DNA from 3 places in the Bacillus sp. T-10(2022) genome. Region 2 is predicted to be linked to each of the others. Evidence: riboswitches for the same ligand, from Rfam matches in the RefSeq annotation. Region 2 holds a riboswitch; each other region holds the start of a gene.

Region 1 (6,776 bases), 1.9 Mb from region 2:
TACAGGCTCAGTTATTCCTTGGTAGCCCCATTTTTGTAATGTCAATAGATGCCTGTAGTCCAGGGAGTTTTCTCTATGCTTTAACGTTTGCGAAGCGTAAAAAAATACATATGGTCATAAGTTGTTATTTTTGATAACAATTATTTTTCGATTGTCATGAAAGCTGTTAAAATAGAAAGAAATCGTTTATATCGTCATGAAGAATGAAAGTGGTGAGGCTTCAGTGGAAGAAGAAAATCAAGAACAGCCAAAAGAGGCAGGGAAATTCATTAAAATAAAGAAGTTTACGTTCATTATGGGGATTTTCTTAGTCATATTTCTAACTGCAGGGATTACTACAATAGCCTTGACCTTTGGAGATGAAAAAGTAGAGTCATTAGCACCGGATAAGCATGCGGAATTTGAAAAGCTATATACTACATACGATAAGATAAAAGATAACTATTATGAAGAGGTTGATGAAGAAAAGCTGGTTGACGGCGCAATTAATGGAATGATCAAATCATTGGATGATCCCTACTCTGCTTATATGGATAAAAAGGAAGCATCTAGTTTCCATGAAAGCATCTCTTCATCTTTTGAAGGAATCGGTGCCGAGATTCAGGAGCAGGATGGACAAATCATGGTCGTCTCACCTATAAAAGGGTCCCCAGCAGAAAAAGCGGGGGTAAAGCCGAATGATATCATTTTAAGTGTGGACGGTAAAAGCGTTGAAGGGCTAAGCTCTTCTGAAGCTGTCCTGAAAATCAGGGGCGAGAAGGGTACGAAAGTGGATCTATCCATCTCAAGAGCTGGTGAGTCGGAACCGATTGAGCTCACCATTAAACGGGACACAATTCCGATTGAGACGGTTTATGCGGAAATGCTTGATGATGGAGTTGCCAAGATTCAAGTGACCAGTTTTTCCGAACATACAGTCCAAGAGCTGAAAACGGCGCTTGAAGAAATGTCGAAGAAGGATATGAAGGGTCTCGTATTGGATTTGCGGGGAAACCCGGGGGGACTGCTTGATCAAGCAATAGAAATGGCAAGCCTGTTCATACCTAATGGGGAAGTGGTTCTTCAAGTTGAGGAGCGCAGCGGGAAAAAACAAGTCTATAAATCGGAGAATGATGGAGAACTGAAAATCCCGGTAGTCGTGTTGATTGATGACGGAAGTGCCAGTGCTTCTGAAATCGTTGCAGCGGCTGTCAGTGAATCTGCGGACATTCCATTGATTGGTGTCAAGTCATTTGGGAAAGGGACAGTGCAGACTGCCGAAGACTTTGAAGATGGATCTAACTTCAAATATACGGCAGCTAAATGGTTGACTCCTGAAGGCAATTGGATTCATAAAAAAGGGATCAAGCCGGATATTACTGTGAAGCTTCCTGGTTATGCCAGCCTTCCGTACATTTCGCCCGATAAGGAATTGAAAGCATCTGATTCTTCGAGTGAAGTGAAAGCTGCTGAAGAGATGCTGAAGGAAGCGGGACATGATCCGGGTAAGGTAGATGGATTCTTTGATGAAGCAACAACGAATGCGGTCACAGCATTCCAAAGGGAACAAAAAATTAAAGAAACTGGCACCATTAAAGATGATACTACCGTGAAATTGATGCAGGTCATCCAGGAGAAAATCCTTAAGAATGACACACAAGTGAAAAAGGCGGTAGAAGTATTAAAGAAAGAAATCAATAAATGATTTTGCCCGAATAGCCTGTCAGCGATTATCGTTGGCAGGCTTTTTTTGTCGTTTAATGCATAGGATTCCAATATTAGGCAGAGAATAGGGGTAATTTTCCGATGAGGTGAGGTAATGAGAGAAAAGGTATTGTTCATAAATCTATTGATCTTGATTCTGGCAGGCTGCACTTATGCCCCTTTACCCAAACAAAATGGAAATGCAGGTACGGAAAAAAAACTAACCAAAGAAGAGAACCAGGAAAGTGTGAAAACATTTCTGTTAATTGGTGTTGATACAAGGGGAGAGGAAAAATCTCGATCAGATGCGATTATACTGGCAAAATACTTTCCTGAGCAGGAAAAACTGAAGCTGGCTTCGATTATGCGTGATAGTTATGTGAAAATCCCCGGGAATAAATCAGGATATAACAAAATAAATGCAGCTTATTATTATGGTGGAAGGGAACTTCTCAAGAAAACCATACAGGAAAACTTTGGTGTCAAGGTCGATCATGTAGCGGTAATTGACTTTCAGGGATTCGTGAAGATGGTCGATTTACTTGCACCTGAGGGGGTAGCGGTGAATGTGGACCAGGAAATCATTGATGATATGAGCATTCAAGCAAGCGTCGGTAAAAATGTTTTACATGGGGAGGAAATATTGAAATATGTCCGTTTTAGACATGACGATGAAAGTGATTTTGGAAGGGTTGAGCGTCAACAAGAAGTAATGGTTCAATTAAAAACAGCGTTTATAAATCAAATCTCGTCCTTCGAAGGGATGGCAGCCCTTCCTAATATAATCGAACAAGGACTCTCGTACTTGGATACAGATATTGGACTGAAAACAATAATGGAAATGGGTCCAAAAGCCGTCTTCCATACACCGGACACCGTCGAAACCTTAAGGGTTCCAGTGGAAGGAAGCTTTAAAGATGAAATATATCCCCAGTCCGGAGCAGTTTTGGAAATAGACTACACTAAAAATAAGAAGGCACTTCAGGAGTTCTTTTCCAAAAAATAAAAATTGTATTGTGGACCTCGCAAGAATAATCACAAAAACGAGAGGGATACGAAATCCTTCTCGTTTTTTATCATCAATAAAGCAACCTGGATCATTTAACAAAAAGCGGGATGTTTTTAATGAAATCCGGTGTTATGATGCCATTTTCGGTAATGATGCTGGTAATTAGATGATTCGGTGTAACGTCAAAGGCTGGATTGAAAGTCTTCACGTTTTCAGGAGCAATCCTAACACCTTGAATGAAGGTGATTTCCGCTTCATTCCGTTCTTCGATCGGGATGGAAGTACCGGACTCGAGAGTAAGGTCGAATGTGGTTGATGGTGCGGCCACGTAAAAAGGGATACCAAAGTGCTTGGCTAATATGGCCAATCCCAATGTCCCGATTTTATTGGCTGTATCTCCATTAGCCGCAATTCTGTCGGCACCGACGATGATTCCATTTATTCCTTTCTGGTGAATCGTATGGGCAGCCATATTATCAGAAATTAATGTGACATCCACCCCCGCTTGCATCAATTCCCAAGCAGTCAAACGCGCCCCTTGCAGGACAGGCCTGGTTTCACATGCATACACTTTTAGCGGAAAGTCCTTTTCTTTAGCCAGGTGGAAGGGAGCCAAAGCTGTGCCATACCGAGCCGTGGCAATTCCCCCAGCGTTGCAATGCGTTAGAATGGAATCTCCTCTAGTGAATAAGGATAAACCATGTTCCCCGATTTTCCTGCACATTTCTTCATCTTCAGCAAAGATGGCTTTAGCCTCCGATACAAGTGCTTCCTTGGCAGTTGAAATGCTTTGCGTAGCTTGCAGAGTATTTTCCATCCTCCTTAACGCCCAAAAAAGGTTGACAGCAGTTGGCCGTGAAGAGGCGAGTTTTTCAATATGCCTCGCTACATTTTTCTTGAATTCCGCTAATTCAGCGGTTGTTTCCTGTTTGGCACCAAGTGCAACACCAAATGCTGCCGTCAGTCCAATTGCTGGGGCACCGCGAACTTTTAATGTCAAAATGCTGTCATATACATCATCAACAGAATGAAGTTCAATAAATTCAGTTATGGAAGGCAGGGCTTGTTGATTTAATAATGTAATATGGGAATCAGCCCATTGTACCGAATAAGGTAATGGTGCTAGTTTTGTCATGTGCAGGTCTCCTTTTAAATGGTTGAATAAGATGGCAGTGTACGTTGCTTCAACGCTTCAATTACAGCTGGAACATCCAATTCTTCTCGTTTTTTAATTAAAAAAGCACCAATTTCCAATGTAGCCGTTTTGGCAGCGATCCTTGTTTCTTTATCTTCAATGACATTTAAATCGGCAACATGGGAAAGTCCGATGGTTCGCCGAATCATTTCACAGCCGGCAAAGCCGAATGCATCTTTTTTGAATTTTGTCAGTAAATAAGGCAGATAACCTTTCACATGGCGAAATGGGCTTTTATTTTGGCCTTCCCATAATTCGGAATAAGTTTCTTCAAAGGCATTCCAAAATTCATTAAGGTGTGTGAAAATCTCTTCCTTTCCAGCGCTATTACGTGTGACTGCCTGAAAGAGAAGGTTGGCGGTGTATTGACCAAGGTCAAAACCAACTGGACCATAAAAAGCGAATTCCGGATCGATAACCTTTGTTTCAGTTTCACTTGCAAATATACTTCCAGTATGTAAATCACCATGAAGCAAGGCTTCCTGCTCGGTTTCAAAGCTTTGTTTCAGCTTAGCGACCTCAAGGATCACTTCTTTATCATTCCATATATTTTTGGCGGCATCTGTCAATTCCACCTCGAAATCTCCCGGGAGTTCCTCAAAAAATGGATCCGTGAAAATAAAGACCTCAGTGATTTTGCAGAGTTCGGGATTCGTGAAATGTCGGGCCACTTCCTTTTTCGCAGAGGGTTCTAAATGATAATCGGATGTATAAAATGCCGTTTTCGCAACATATTCACCAATATGCTGAGAAAGCAATGGGTATGAATCTCCTTCGATCAATCCTGTTCTAACGATTTTCAAGTGCGATAAATCCTCCATGACCGTGATGGCAAGCTGTTCATCAGAATAATAGACTTGCGGTACGAATTCTGGGCAATAACTTCTGAAATGAATCAACGCATTCGCCTCAATCGCAGCTCTTTTCAATGTCAGCGGCCAGCTTTCGCCAAGTACCTTGGCATAAGGGACCGCTTGTTTAATTATAATTCCTTTATTTGTGACTGTGTCTGTAATATGAAAAACATAATTTAAGTTTCCATCGCCGATTTCTTTACATGTTAAACTTGCATCCGCATTGACCAACCCAAGTTTTTTTGCAAGGGTTATAGCTGTTTCGTTTGTCAATCTCTTAAAATTTGAATGGTTTTGAGTCATTCTTTTCCCCTCCGGATTCAAAATAAGAATAAAAAAGCCTCTTTCATATAGAAAGAGGCAGAAGTTTTGGCTTCGGACCTCTTATCTTCCAGAATATGAATTCTGGTGGAATTAGCACCGTGCTCTGTGGATTTTATAATCCGGCGGTGAATCCGCCCCATTTCACAATGGTATTACAGTCGGTTGCTGGGCTTCATAGGGCCTTTATCCCTCAGCCTGCTCTTGATAAGAGTAAATGTTTTCTGAAATTTTAATCTTCGGGAAAATAATATCAACTTTTTAAATAGTTTGTCAATGGGTAAATTAATAAAAATCAGGACGACGATCTTCGAATACAGGTATTTTGTTACGTGCATCCGAAACTTTATTGAAGTCCAAGGTGCCTGTCAGGAGTTCGTTTCCTTCTCCGGCTTCACTTATGATATTTCCCCAAGGATCAATTATCAAGGAATGACCGGCAAATATATTATTGACATCAGAGCCTGAGCGATTAACGGCTACAACATAGGCTTGGTTCTCGATGGCACGGCTAATCAATAAGGCTCTCCAGTGATCGAGTCTCGGCTTTGGCCATTCAGCCGTAACGAATAGAACTTCGGCGCCTTTAGCGGTATGGGCTCGCTGCCATTCAGGGAAACGGATGTCATAACAAATGAAACCAGCACATATTTTTTCATCAAGAGTAAATAAACCATCCTTTTCTCCTGGCTTCAGGAAATGATGTTCATCCATTAACTGAAATAAGTGAAGCTTATCATATTCTTTTATGAGATTTCCCTGTTTATCGATGATGATCATGGTGTTATAGATTCCCTTGCTCGTTTTTTTCGCAATGGAACCGCCTACGATGTGAATCTCGTGTTTCCTTGCCTGTGTTTTAAGAAATTCAATCGTTTTTTCGGCCTCTTGATCAGCAATCTCATTTAACCTGCTTAAGTCGTATCCGGTTGTCCAAAGCTCTGGTAAAATGACGATATCGGGTTCCGACCGTGCTGCTTTTTCCAACCATTGTTCGGCAACCTGAAAATTGATATCCGGTTGCCCGAATGGCTATATCCATTTGAATACAAGCTATTTTCCACTTCATCGTTTAAAACCCCCATATGTAAAAAATGCTTTACAAGACTATGATAAACATATATCATTTGTGACTAGAATTTCAAGAAATTTCAGAGAAGGTGTATAAAATGGTGCAATTCGAAAAATCCAGACAGCTTCAGGACCTGCCTAAGCAGTTTTTTGCCTCACTAGTCGCAAAAGTCAATGCCATCACGGAGCAAGGACATGATGTCATTAATTTAGGCCAGGGAAATCCTGATCAGCCGACTCCAGACCATATCGTGAAAAGCTTGCAGTCTGCCGCTGAAAAAACGATTAATCATAAATATTCGCCATTTCGGGGGCATCAATATTTAAAAGATGCTGCTGCCGTCTTTTATGAACGTGAATACGGTGTCAAGCTGGATCCGAAAAGTGAAGTGGCGATTCTCTTCGGGGGAAAGGCAGGTCTTGTCGAACTGCCGCAGTGTTTATTGAATCCGGGTGATACGATCCTTGTTCCGGATCCCGGCTATCCGGATTATCTTTCCGGTGTTGTTTTAGCCCAGGCAAAGACCGAATTCATGCCCTTGACAGAAGAAAATGATTTTCTTCCAAAATACAGTGACATACATAAAGAAGTACTTGATAAAGCGAAAATGATGTTCTTGAACTATCCGAACAATCCCACAGG
Region 2 (6,776 bases):
GAATAATTTCCTTAATTCAGCGGACGGAATAAGCGTGAATGCGGATCATCAGCTATATGATGCGAAACAGGCGGTACTTTCCATGCATGAACAAGGTTATACCGCTCCTGCCCGCACAAAGATCCCTGTCGTAGGTGAAACGGGATATGCCGCACTTCTTTTAGGGGCGGAATCCATGCGCCTTTCAGGATTCTTATCAGAACATGACCTTGTCATAGCCAAAGAGCTTGCATACGTCCTGGCAGGGGGGAAACTCCCATTTGGCACGGAAGTAGATGAACAGTATATCTTGAACCTAGAAAAACAGGCATTCCTAAAACTGATTTCGACTCCGAAATCCCAGGCTAGGATGCAGCATATGCTTGTTAAAGGCAAACCACTCCGTAATTGAAATAGACGAAGAAATGGCCAAAACAAAGATTAATAGATCGATAGCTTAAAAATGAGTAAGGGGGATCCTCATGAAAGAAGCGGTAATAGTAGCTGGAGCAAGGACTCCGGTAGGAAGAGCGAAAAAAGGTTCTCTTGCCAGTGTACGTCCTGATGATTTAGGGGCTCTTGTTGTAAAGGAAACGTTAAAGCGTGCAGGGAATTATGAAGGCACCATCGATGACCTGATTATCGGTTGTGCAATGCCTGAAGCGGAGCAAGGATTGAACATGGCTCGTAACATTGGGGCATTGGCAGGATTGCCTTATACAGTACCGGCCATAACGATTAATCGTTACTGTTCAAGCGGGCTGCAAAGCATCGCTTATGGAGCGGAAAGGATCATGCTCGGCCAAAGTGATACTGTCATTGCAGGCGGAGCGGAATCCATGAGCCTTTTGCCAATGATGGGCCATGTAACTCGTCCGAACGCGAGACTTGCGGAAACGGCACCGGAATATTATATGGGTATGGGCCACACTGCTGAAGCCGTTGCAAAAAAATACGGCATTTCCCGTGAAGATCAAGATGCATTTTCTGTTCGTAGTCATCAAAAGGCGGCGAAGGCCATTGCAGAAGGAAAGTTTTCGGATGAGATCGTACCGGTTGACGTAACCCTTCGTTCAGTGGGACCAGATCTTAAGTTAAAGGAAAAATCATTTAAATTTACACAGGATGAGGGCGTTCGTCCTGGCACCACTGCTGCAGTGCTAAAAAAACTAAGACCTGCATTCTCTGTTACAGGATCCGTAACAGCAGGGAATTCATCACAAACGAGTGATGGTGCAGCCGCGGTCATGGTCATGGATGGGGAAAAGGCCTCTTCATTAGGGATGAAACCGATAGGTAAGTTCCGTTCCTTTGCTGTAGCAGGAGTACCGCCTGAAATCATGGGTATCGGACCGATTGCAGCCATTCCTAAAGCTTTGAAGCTAGCGGGTCTTGAGTTATCGGATATTGGTTTATTTGAATTGAATGAAGCCTTTGCTTCCCAATCCATTCAAATCATTCGTGAGCTCGGTTTGGATGAAGAGATTGTCAATGTAAATGGCGGAGCCATTGCCTTAGGCCATCCACTAGGATGTTCGGGGGCAAAATTGACATTAAGCCTGCTACATGAAATGAAGCGCAGAAACCAACAGTTCGGAGTCGTGACAATGTGTATCGGCGGCGGAATGGGTGCTGCTGGAGTATTTGAATTATTGGCGTAATCCTACCCCTCCCGGAAGCTGTCATGCTTCCGGCGGGTTTACTATCTTAAATAATTAGGAGGAAATAACATGTCCAATCAAACTACAGATAACCTCATTAAAGGCGGAGCCTTTTTAGTAGAAGATATTACGTATGATCAAGTGTTTACACCGGAAGATTATTCTGATGAGCATAAAATGATCGCCAAAACTGCCGAGGATTTCGTAGTGAATGAAATTCTGCCGCAGGTTGAACATTTGGAAAACCATGAATTTGACCGTTCCGTTAAATTACTGAAGCATGCAGGTGAAATCGGTTTACTTGGTGCTGACGTTCCTGAGGAATACAGTGGATTGGGTCTTGATAAAATCAGTTCGGCATTGATTACAGAAAAAATGGCACTTTCAGGCGGCTTTGGAATTACGCATGGTGCACATGTAGGTATCGGATCTTTGCCGATCGTATTATTCGGGAATGAAGAACAAAAGAAAAAATATCTCCCTTTACTGGCAACGGGTGAGAAGATTGCTGCGTATGCCTTAACGGAACCAAGCTCAGGTTCAGATGCCTTGGGAGCAAAAACGACAGCGAAATTGAATGCCGAAGGAACACACTATATTCTAAATGGGGAAAAACAATGGATTACAAATGCAGGTTTTGCAGATGTCTTCTGTGTATACGCCAAAATTGACGGCGAACAATTCTCCGCTTTCATTGTTGAGCGTGATTATGATGGCGTATCAACTGGTGCTGAAGAGAAGAAAATGGGAATCAAAAGCTCATCTACACGTACATTAATCCTTGAAGATGTACATGTACCAGTCGAAAACCTTTTGGGTGTAGCCGGAAAAGGACATGTCATCGCTTTCAATATCCTGAATATCGGCCGTTATAAATTAGGCGTCGGTGCTGTCGGCGGATCTAAACGTGCCCTTGAGATTACAGCAGCTTATACGAATCAACGTCAACAGTTCAAAACGAAAATTTCCGATTTTAACTTGACGAAAGAAAAACTTGCAACAATGGCATCCAAAATTTATGCAGCAGAAAGCTCTGTATACCGTACCGTTGGCCTTTATGAACAAAGGCAAAGCAAATTGACGGATGAGCAAGTGAAAGATGGGAAATCAATGGCGGCAGCAATCGCTGAATATGCCATTGAGTGTTCATTGAATAAATTCTTCGCTTCCGAAGTGTTGGATTATGTTACGGACGAAGGCGTACAGCTTCATGGAGGCTATGGTTTCATGCAGGAGTATGAAATTGAAAAAGCATATCGTGATTCCCGGATTAACCGGATCTTTGAAGGTACAAATGAAATCAATCGATTGCTTGTCCCTGGAACTTTCCTGAAGAAAGCACTTAAAGGGGAATTGCCGCTTCTTCAAAAGGCTCAAAGCCTTCAAGAGGAATTAATGATGATGATGCCGGAAGAACCTGGCGATGAGCCATTGGCACAAGAAAAAATGCTTGTTAGAAACGCTAAGAAAATTGGGATTCTGGCAGCTGGCCTTGCTGCACAGAAATACGGCAAAGCTCTTGATCAAGAACAAGAGATCCTCTCCAACATTGCTGATATCGCATCCCTTGCTTATGCAGCGGAATCCGTGGTATTGCGTACGGAAAAAGCAATAGCAGCTACAGGTCTGGAGAAGAACAAACAAAAAGTGCTTTACACTGAAATCTTCGTTCAGGAAGCTTTCAATGAAATAGAACAGCACGCAAAGGAAACGTTAATCGCAGTGGAAACAGGCGATACTCTTCGCATCATGCTTGCGTCGCTCCGCAAGCTGACAAGACATAATCCGATCAATGTCATTGCGAAAAAGCGTGAAGCTTCCGTGAAGGTAATCGAAGCTGAAAAATATGCTCTTTAAGCAATGAATCATAATCAGTAAAGGGAATGCCCGAAAAGGCATTCCCTTTATTTCCTTTGATGAAATCGTATTGGAAATTCAAAAGACAATTCGTTGTATTGCGTGATGAAAACGGGTATTCTATTGATAGGTGGTGAAATGATGGGCTTAACATTATATTGGTACCCAAAATGCGGCACATGCCGTAACGCAAAGAAGTGGCTGGATAATCATGAACTGCAATATGAAGCAATCCATATAGCGGAAAATCCGCCTTCGCGAACAGAAATAGAACAACTATATAAAAACAGCAATTTGGAGTTGAAGAAGTTTTTTAATACTAGCGGTCAAAAATATCGCGAGCTGGGCTTAAAGGATAAGCTGAAAGAAGCTTCTGAAGCAGAGATGCTTGATATATTGTCCACAGATGGCATGCTTCTGAAAAGGCCGATTGTTACGGACGGCACCAAAGTGACGGTAGGTTTCAAAGAGGAGCAATTCGAACAGGTTTGGAACTGAAAATTTCTCGAAATATTTGGTTAATTCCTTACTTAAACAAACAATCTACCTTATAATGGAATAGATAAAATAAGATGTACATATGGAGGGTTAATAATGACAACAACACCAAAAGAACTTCGTTACACTAAAGAACATGAATGGGTCAAAACGGAAGATGGAACAGTGCGCATTGGAATTACAGCTTTCGCACAGTCCGAGCTTGGGGACATCGTATTCGTTGAGCTTCCGGAAATCGGCGATGAATTGAAAGCGAACGAACCATTCGGAAGTGTTGAATCCGTTAAGACCGTTTCTGAGCTTTATGCACCTATCAGTGGCAAGGTTGTTGAAGTAAACGAAGATTTAAGTGACAACCCTGAATATGTAAATGAGTCTCCTTATGAAAAGGCATGGATGGTCGTGCTTGAACCATCTAATGGCAGTGATATTGAAAACTTGATGAGCGCTGAAGAGTATGAGAGTTTAATCAACGGTTAAAAAGAATGAGAGGGGGACTGAAAAGGCCTGCTCTCTTTTTCATTTTGTACCGTGGCAGTTGCACACATAATTCGTGAGATGGAGTGATGACATGGAGTGGGGCGAATTCGATAAAGTGATCATTGTAGAAGGCAGTTCCGATAGAAGAAAAGTTGCCTCCGTTTTAAATGAAGATGTGGAAATAAGATGTACGAATGGGACCATATCATTAACTAAGCTGGATGAATTAGTGGATGAATTGATGGACCGTGATGTTTATCTCCTTTTTGACGCAGATGAATCAGGAGAAAAGCTCCGAAAGCAGTTCCGAAGGGAAATGCCTGAAGCGAACCACCTGTATATTAATAAAATGTACAAAGAAGTGGAAAGCTCGCCCGAACATCATATCGCAACTGTGCTTTTATCTGCCAATATGAATGTGAAAATGAAATTTTTAAGTCAAAGGGTGAACGACTAATTGATGCAGGAATGGAAAGAAGAAGAGTGTAAGCTTGCTGTTGAAAATGGGGAAACCTTTTGCTTATATTTATATACCCCTTTATGCGGCACTTGTCAGGTTGCCTCCAAGATGCTGACGATATCCTTGGAGCTATTCCCGGAATTGAAGGCAGGGAAAATGAATATGAATTATGTCCAAGCAATTGCCGAATCATATGAAATCGAAAGTGTTCCTTGTTTATTGCTTTTCAAAGAAGGACAGCTGCACAAAAAAATATATGCCTTTCAATCCGTTCCTTATTTGTACGGATTGCTTAAGGAAATCAGCTAAGAAACCAATCAGAACCGTGGTTGGTTTCTTTGTTGCGGACATTTGAATGCGAGATTGAAATTAAACAAAGAATATTCTAACAATTCATTGACTGATTTATTCTAAAATGCTATATTTTGAATTAAGTAACGGCAGAATTTAATAGTTCTTATCAAGAGTGGCGGAGGGACTGGCCCGACGAAGCCCGGCAACCGGTATAAATTTATATACGGTGCTAATTCCAGCAGAGTGTTGGCTCTGGTAGATGAGGTGTATTCTAGAAACCTCTTCTTATTGAAGTGGTTTTTTTGTTTATAAAAGGCCAGGTATCATATAATTCCAACTAAATCCATAGAAAAAGGTGAAATCATATGTCAGAGAAAAAGTTGCGTTTCGAAACATTGAGTGTTCATGGCGGTCTGCAAGCTGATGAAACAGGTGCCCGTGCAGTTCCTATCTACCAAAGCAATGCATACTTGTTCAAAGACACCGACCATGCAGCGAATTTATTTGGTCTAAAGGAGAATGGTTATATATATTCACGACTTCATAATCCCACGGTCAGCGTTTTTGAGGAAAGAATGGCATTATTGGAAGGCGGTATCGGCGGATTGGCAACAGCAAGCGGAATGGCGGCCATTTCACTTTCAATCCTGAATATTGCCGCTGCTGGAGATGAGATTGTTTCAGCCTCTACATTATATGGCGGTACGTATAACCTTTTTGAAAATACTCTTCCTAAATATGGGATCAAAGTGAAGTTCGTTTCTCCCGATGACCCTGAAAATTTCAAAAGGGCGATAACGCCAAGAACTAAAGCCATTTTTGCTGAAACGATCGGAAATCCAAGTTTGAGGGTGCTTGATATTGAAGCGGTAGCGAAAATCGCCCATGATGCCGGAATACCTTTGATCATTGATAATACCTTCGCGACACCATATCTATGCAGACCAATTGATTTTGGAGCGGATATTGTCATCCATTCCGCTACAAAATGGCTTCTGGGAAATGGAACCACGCTGGGCGGTGTCATCGTGGATGGAGGGAAATTCGATTGGAACTCGCCAAATTATCCTGGCTTCACGGAGCCTGACCCAAGCTACGACAATCTGGTATACGCCGAGGCAGTTGGACCTGCTGCATTCATAACGAAAGCCCGAGTGCAGTTACTTCGTGATTTAGGCCCTGCGCTAAGTGCCCAAAGTGCATTCCAGTTTACGCTTGGGCTTGAAACACTGCATGTAAGGATGAAAGAGCATCTGTCAAACACCAAGTCTGTCATTAAATATTTAAAAAACCACCCTGCCGTGACTTGGGTTTCACATCCTGGTGATGAGGATCATCCCGATAAAGCCCTTGCGGATAAATATTTGCCTAAGGGAGCTGGATCTGTCGTGACTTTTGGAATACAAGGTAATCGCGAAGCTGGCGCAAAGCTTATCAATTCGGTGGAATTATGGTCCCATGTAGCGAATGTGGGGGATGCGAAGAGCTTGATCATCCATCCAGCAAGTACGACCCATCAACAATTGAATGAGGCGGGTCTTGCGAAA
Region 3 (6,776 bases), 1.9 Mb from region 2:
TTTTTCTCGATAATCCACCCAGTTATTTTTACCTTCACCGCAAATTATCAGGCCGATGACGATTTTATTCGACCTTCGCCGCAAATTATCAGGCCGATGACGATTTTATTCGACCTTCACCGCCATTTATCAGGCCGTTGACGATTTTATTCGACCTTCACCGTACTTTATCAGGCCGATGACGATTTTATTCGACCTTCGCCGCAAATTATTCGACCGTTCGTGATTTTATTCGACCTACACCGCACTTTATTCGACCGTTCGTGATTTTATTCGACCTTCACTGCACTTTATTCGACCGTTCGTGATTTCATTCGACCTACACCGCACTTTATTCGACCGTTCACAAATTATTCGATTTATGGGTTTACTTCAGTTGTTGGTCTTTTTTTGTTTTAGGAACGACAAAACTTCCAAAAAGGCTGGTCCATTATCGACAAGTCTATAATCCATAAAAGCACATCCATCCCTTTTTATTCTGTTTGGGATGGTTTCAATCGTATAGTTCTTTAACTGGAGATTTTCGTCGACTTCCTCCCAAAACAAAGGTGTAGCCACACCCGCGAAAGAATTTCCCCGTGGGGAATAAGGCTGGATGATGGTTTTTCCTTCACTATGCTGCACAAAGTCCAAGTAAAGTCGATTGTGCCGATTTATTTTCATTCTTTCCGTTGTAAAATCATTTGGGTTGGAACTTGTTAAGTAGTCACCAAGAAAGTCGGTGAATATGCGTGTCTCCTGATAAGTAAATCTGTCTTCAGGCAATGGAATGTGAATTTGCAGTCCTTTGTTACCTGAAGTTTTTACAAAAGCTTTAATCCTTAATGATTCCATCACTTTTTTAATTTCCTGTGCGGCCTTTATCGCAAAGGAGAAAAATTCGATGGAAGGGGGATCTAAGTCCAGGACGATTTCGTCGGGTCTTGTTTTACCCGCTTTCTGAAAGGGGGCATGGAATTCCAATGCAAGCTGATTACCAAACCAAAGAAGCGTTTCAATATCGTTACACAGCATGTATTCGATATCCTCATCCATGAACGTTTTAATAAAGGCCGGCGCATAATCAGGTTTGTTTTTCTGGAAAAATCTTTCTTTATCCAAAGTGCCATGTGGATAGCGGATCGTCGTAAGCAGTTTATCCTTCAAGAATGGTAAGAAGAAAGCTGAAACCTCCCGTAAATAATGAAGGTATTCAACTTTCACCACCTGTTTACCTTCTGTTATCCAAAGCGGTTTATCTCTGGAAGTTATTTGTACCGTATCTGGAAATGTGTATTGGCCTAGCACAAATTTCTCCCAGGTACATTCATCGGGAGTCGTTTGCAAGAGCCATTGCGAAAACTGAGGTTCACGCAATTCATTTTCCTCATATACGTGTAAGAATTGAACTTCGATGCAAATGGATGGATGGATATAAAAAAATTGTGCATCTTCATCTGATGCATTTTGCTTGATCAATTGATGCAATATACTTTTATCTCGAGCACTCAGTCCATTTTTGACACTTCCGATTTTCGTTACGGCACCTTCTTTGAAAACTGCGAGGGAAACGTAACCATTTTCTTTGTGCAATGCTGTAATGAAACAAGAAACGGTCTTCCAATTTTTCACCTTAATCCAAGCTGTTGTACGTCTTCCTTCTTGCCAAGCACCACGAATTTCCTTGGCGACAACCCCTTCGCCATCTAACAGGGTGACCTTATTCAAGACATTATCCAAAACGTCAAAACTCTCTATTAATTGTATCAAAGCCTTATCGTTGGGATTAGGAGGCATGGGAAGACCGAGTTTTTCCCCCATATTCAACATCAATTCCCTTCGTTCCACCATAGGTTTAGCTGCTACGTCTTTTCCGCTGATGCGAAGCAGGTCAAACGCTATAAACCGACATGGGGAATAGCGGGCATTTTCTGAAATTAAGGATTGTTTCCCAAGGCGTCCTCGCCACTGTATTTGAAAAAAGTCTGCTTTCGCCTGATTGGTGAGCCAGACCAATTCTCCATCTAACTGAAGCGGGAGATAATCTTCCAGGCCCAGGTCTTTGATGTAAGCAATGATTTCTGGGAATTGTGGTGATAATTCCTTCTCATTCCGACTCGAAATGCTTATGGTATCGGAGTCTATCGTTAATATAGCCCTAAAGCCGTCATATTTGACTTCATAACGCCAATCCTTTGAGTTGGGGGCTTCAGGGTAATAGGTAGGCAGCATCGGTTTCATTTTTGTATTTACCTCCGCAAATAATTGATACCATTATTTTGCCAAAAAAACGAAGTGTTAGAGTTGGCAATTGTTTTTTCGGTTTTTTTTGAACAAAGGGGAATAATAAAATTGTTCTTCTCATTAAAAATAAGTTATGAGGTGACGAATATGCATACGATGTGGAAGGGGAGCATATCATTCGGTTTGGTGAACATTCCGATTAAACTTCATGCTGCAACGGAGGATAAGGATATATCTTTAAGGACGTTGCATAAGGAATGTCATTCACCGATTAAATACGAAAAGGTTTGTCCGGTATGCGAGAAAGAAGTGGGGAAGGATGATATAGTCCGCGCTTTTGAGTATACAAAGGGAAAGTTTGTTGTATTGGAAGACAATGAACTGGAGCAACTGAAAAAACAAAACGAAGAAAAAGCCGTGGAAATCGTGGATTTCGTTAAAATTGAAGAAATAGATCCCATTTATTTTAACCGGAGTTATTACATGTCCCCTAATGACGGGGGGATAAAAGCTTATTCCCTTTTGAGGCAGGCCCTCAAGGAATCGAATAAGGTGGGGTTGGCAAAAATCATCATTCGCTCTAAAGAACAAATGGCGGTTATCCGAGTCGTTGATAATACCTTGGTGATGGAAACGATTCATTATCCGGATGAAGTCCGCTCCACAGCGGATGTTCCGAATATCCCTGCCAATGATACCATTGTAAAAAAAGAAATCGATACTGCCGTATTATTGATAGATCAATTAACGACTACTTTCGATCCGACAAAATACACCGATGACTATCGAACCGCGTTACTAGAATTGATTGAATCAAAGAAAACGGGACAGACGACGATTACAGCGAAAACAAAAGAACCAGTTTCCAACAATGTAACCGATTTAATGGAGGCATTACAGGCATCCATAGACCGTACAAAACATGATGAACCGGAAAAGAAAAAGACGACCCGAAAGAAAGCGGCACCGAAAAAAAAGAAACAAGCGTAAACAGGAAGCTGAGCGGAAGACGCATGATGTCGCTCGGCTTTCTGCTTGTTTTTGCAAGGAATCAGGCTTCTAATTAGGAAATGAAAGGGACTTGATAAGGAGGGAAGGAAAGTACAAATAGGTAAGTCGATCACGATGCAAGAAACTGAATGGAATTACAGGGAATTAGTGGATATTAATGAAAGCAAAAAAAATTCGCTCCCTAAAGAGCGACAATGAGGAATTCAATCGTGAAAATCAACATATAGGCGAACGGTTGTAGTTTTCGACTATATATTGTGTTCATATTCTACCATATTTAATTCTGAAATAGCAACAAAATTACTGAAACTATCCTATGAATTTTTCTGGAAATCAATGATATTTCGCCCATTTAACGGCTCATGTGGCTTTTTCACTTCATATACTTATAAAAAGCTACAGAATAAATGGATTTTTAGTATAATTTATACATATAGGATGATATAAATTAAATATGAATGGAAGATGCAAAATGGAAAATGGAAAAATCAAATCACTTCATGCCGGAAAGCCGAAACAGGAAATTTTTTCGAATGTCGATATCTTTTCTGCCATGGATAAACAAGCACATGATAATGTGACAGTGACTAAATCAGGCATAATTGGTGATGGGGTAGGTAATGTAAAGTTCCATGGAGGTCCTGATCGGGCTTTGTGCTTTTACCCCTTTGAGCATTATTCATTATGGAATGAAAAATTCTCTAAAAAGCTGGATATCCCAGCATTCGGAGAAAATTTAACTGTAGCGGGGATGAGGGAAGAAGCCACGTATATCGGCGATATTTATCAAATAGGCGAAGTGATTGTTCAAATTAACCAGGGAAGGATACCTTGTTCGACCATTTCCCACTTCAATCAAGAACCTAAGTTTTTGGAACTCGTGCTGAAAACGAGTTTCACTGGATATTTTGCAAGAGTACTTCAAGAAGGAACGATAAATAAGCAAAACGAAATCGTGCTAATAGATCGTTTGCAAGAAAAAATTTCAGTTCATTATGCAGCAGAGGTTATCCTTCATAAACGAGATGGCCTGGAAGGCGCTAAGACTTTACTTACTCTAGACTCGTTAGCGGAAGACTGGAAACAAAGAATAATGAAGAGGGTTAAAGCCGCAAAAGATTGAATCATTTTTGCAAAAGTGAAAAAAATGTCGATCAGGTATTGAAATTGACAGATTATTAATGTAAATTAAATATAATCTAATTTTGAAATCTTGTGAAAATTATATAAATGGATCTTATCGAGAGAGGTGGAGGGACTGGCCCGAAGAAACCTCAGCAACCAGCTTAGGCAAAGGTGCTAAATCCAGCAAGCAGAGCTTGATAGATGAGGAGAATGTTTCAAAAAACCTTCTTCTTTGAGAAGGTTTTTTTTTCTTTTCTCTCATACTCATAAAATAAGACAAAAACAGGACTGTTTTTGAGAGAGGGTGTAATGATGAATTTTCGTAAAGAAGTGAAAGAAAGAATGTTGGTTGGGGAAGGGGCAATGGGGACCTTATTGTACTCAAATGGCATCGATCAATGTTATGAGGAATTAAACTGCACGAATCCAAATCAAATAGAGTCCATCCACCGTGCCTATCTCGAAGCTGGTGCAGATATCCTTCAATCAAATACATACGGAGCCAATTTCAACAAATTGAAACGGTATGGACTTGAAGATGAAGTTAGCAGAATCAACCGCCAGGGAGTCATTCTTGCTAAAAAAGCGGCAAAAGGAAATGCGTATGTCTTCGGTACCATAGGGGCACAGCGGAGTATCAGGAAATCGGATTTAAGCATGGAAGAGATTAAACGGGGGTTTCGTGAACAACTATACAGTCTGTTGATGGAAAACCCTGATGGGATTCTCTTGGAAACATTTTATGACCTGGAAGAGCTGGAAACCGTCCTGCAAATCGTAAAAAATGAAACCGGATTGCCGATCATCGCAAATGTTTCGATGCATGAACTGGGTAATCTTCAAAATGGAATCCATTTAAATGAAGCCTTTCAAAAACTCGAGCAATTGGGTGCCGATGTTGTTGGGGTGAATTGCCGTCTCGGTCCACATCATATGATCCGGGCCTTGGAAGAAGTGAGCTTGCCGAAGGATGCATCGATTGCCATATACCCTAATGCCAGCCTCCCGGATTATGTGGATGGAAGGCTCGTCTATAAAGCTGTGCCGGAATATTTCGGTTCAAGTGCCCTGGAACTTCGTGAGCAAGGTGCCGCTATCATAGGCGGGTGCTGTGGAACGACTCCACTGCATATTCAAGCTGTAAAGAATGCAATTGGAAGTTTTGCTCCTGTAAAAGAGAAAATTACGAAACCCCGTGAAATAGAAATAATTGTAGTGAACGAAAGAGAATTGGAACTTCCACTGTACGAAAAGGCCAAGACGGAAAGGACGATCCTAGTTGAACTTGATCCACCGAAAAAGCTGGGAATAGAGAGCTTCATGACCGGTGCTGAGGTTTTGAAAAAAGCAGGGGTCGATTCCATTACATTAGCGGATAATTCACTTGCCTCACCAAGGATATCGAATGATGCACTGGCTAACTTACTAAAGAACCAATTGAATATTAATCCGATGGTGCATATAACATGCCGTGATCGAAATTTGATTGGCCTGCAGTCACATTTAATGGGTCTGCAGACGGTGGGGCTGAATGAATTATTGATCATCACCGGAGATCCTTCAAAAATAGGGGACTTCCCTGGTGCCACTTCGGTTTATGATTTATCTTCCTTTGACCTTATAAGCATGGTCAAACAATTTAATGAAGGTCTTTCCTATTCCGGTCAAAGTTTGGGTCAACGGGCGAATTTTAAAATTGCGGCAGCGTTTAATCCCAATGTGAAATATCTGGATAAAGCCGTACTTAGAATGGAAAAGAAGATTTCCTGCGGTGCTCAATCCTTCTTGACACAGCCAATTTATTCGGTGGAGCAAATCGAAGAAGTACATGAAGCTACAAAACATTTAGAAACCCCGATTTTCATCGGTATCATGCCTTTGACAAGCACCCGGAACGCAGAATTCATCCATAATGAGATCCCAGGCATTAAATTGCCCGATAACGTAAGAAGGGCCATGGCTTTAGCGGGGGATGACCCTGTAAAGTCTAGGATGGAAGGGGTTAATATCGCGCGGGAACTGGTGGACGCGGCAAGGGAAAAATTCAAGGGCATATATTTAATCACTCCGTTCCTTCGCTATGAAATGACGGCGGAACTTACGAAATATATTAGAAAAGTCGATAGTAAACAGACATCAGAGGTGGCAGTACATGAATAAAAAAGCGATTCAAGATCAGTTAAATTCTAAGATTCTCCTACTTGATGGGGCGATGGGAACCATGCTTCAAGCGGAGAATTTGACAGCAGACGATTTTGGCGGGGAACAATTCGAGGGCTGCAATGAATATTTATCACTGACGCAACCGGAAATCATCCAAACCATTCATGAAAAATATTTAGCAGCGGGCGCAGATATCATTGAAACAAATACCTTTGGAGCGACCAGCATCGTTCTTGAGGAATACCAAATAAGCA

The links. Region 2 has a riboswitch for S-adenosylmethionine ahead of OSJ91_RS25720 (O-acetylhomoserine aminocarboxypropyltransferase/cysteine synthase family protein). Riboswitches for the same ligand answer to the same signal wherever they lie in the genome.
Region 1: it holds a riboswitch for S-adenosylmethionine, as region 2 does, so the genes downstream of both, mtnK (S-methyl-5-thioribose kinase) here and OSJ91_RS25720 (O-acetylhomoserine aminocarboxypropyltransferase/cysteine synthase family protein) in region 2, are expected to answer to the same signal.
Region 3: it holds a riboswitch for S-adenosylmethionine, as region 2 does, so the genes downstream of both, OSJ91_RS15930 (bifunctional homocysteine S-methyltransferase/methylenetetrahydrofolate reductase) here and OSJ91_RS25720 (O-acetylhomoserine aminocarboxypropyltransferase/cysteine synthase family protein) in region 2, are expected to answer to the same signal.

The regions. Positions count from the first base shown of each region.
Region 1 is NZ_CP113518.1:3,301,123-3,307,898, reverse strand. Features, by position in the region: gene OSJ91_RS16120 (lmo1851 family serine protease) at 224-1,684, shown strand; gene OSJ91_RS16115 (LCP family protein) at 1,799-2,689, shown strand; gene mtnA (S-methyl-5-thioribose-1-phosphate isomerase) at 2,781-3,827, opposite strand; gene mtnK (S-methyl-5-thioribose kinase) at 3,842-5,044, opposite strand; SAM riboswitch class I at 5,123-5,276, opposite strand; partial or broken gene OSJ91_RS16100 (carbon-nitrogen family hydrolase) at 5,348-6,131, opposite strand; gene OSJ91_RS16095 (aminotransferase class I/II-fold pyridoxal phosphate-dependent enzyme) at 6,232-6,776, shown strand, end outside.
Region 2 is NZ_CP113518.1:5,183,790-5,190,565, reverse strand. Features, by position in the region: gene OSJ91_RS25755 (3-hydroxyacyl-CoA dehydrogenase/enoyl-CoA hydratase family protein) at 1-391, shown strand, start outside; gene OSJ91_RS25750 (acetyl-CoA C-acetyltransferase) at 462-1,640, shown strand; gene OSJ91_RS25745 (acyl-CoA dehydrogenase family protein) at 1,710-3,497, shown strand; gene OSJ91_RS25740 (arsenate reductase family protein) at 3,639-3,995, shown strand; gene gcvH (glycine cleavage system protein GcvH) at 4,092-4,475, shown strand; gene OSJ91_RS25730 (toprim domain-containing protein) at 4,567-4,932, shown strand; gene OSJ91_RS25725 (thioredoxin family protein) at 4,936-5,244, shown strand; SAM riboswitch class I at 5,390-5,495, shown strand; gene OSJ91_RS25720 (O-acetylhomoserine aminocarboxypropyltransferase/cysteine synthase family protein) at 5,595-6,776, shown strand, end outside.
Region 3 is NZ_CP113518.1:3,268,568-3,275,343, reverse strand. Features, by position in the region: gene ligD (DNA ligase D) at 373-2,220, opposite strand; gene ku (non-homologous end joining protein Ku) at 2,371-3,213, shown strand; gene OSJ91_RS15935 (MOSC domain-containing protein) at 3,707-4,357, shown strand; SAM riboswitch class I at 4,469-4,567, shown strand; gene OSJ91_RS15930 (bifunctional homocysteine S-methyltransferase/methylenetetrahydrofolate reductase) at 4,672-6,519, shown strand; gene metH (methionine synthase) at 6,512-6,776, shown strand, end outside.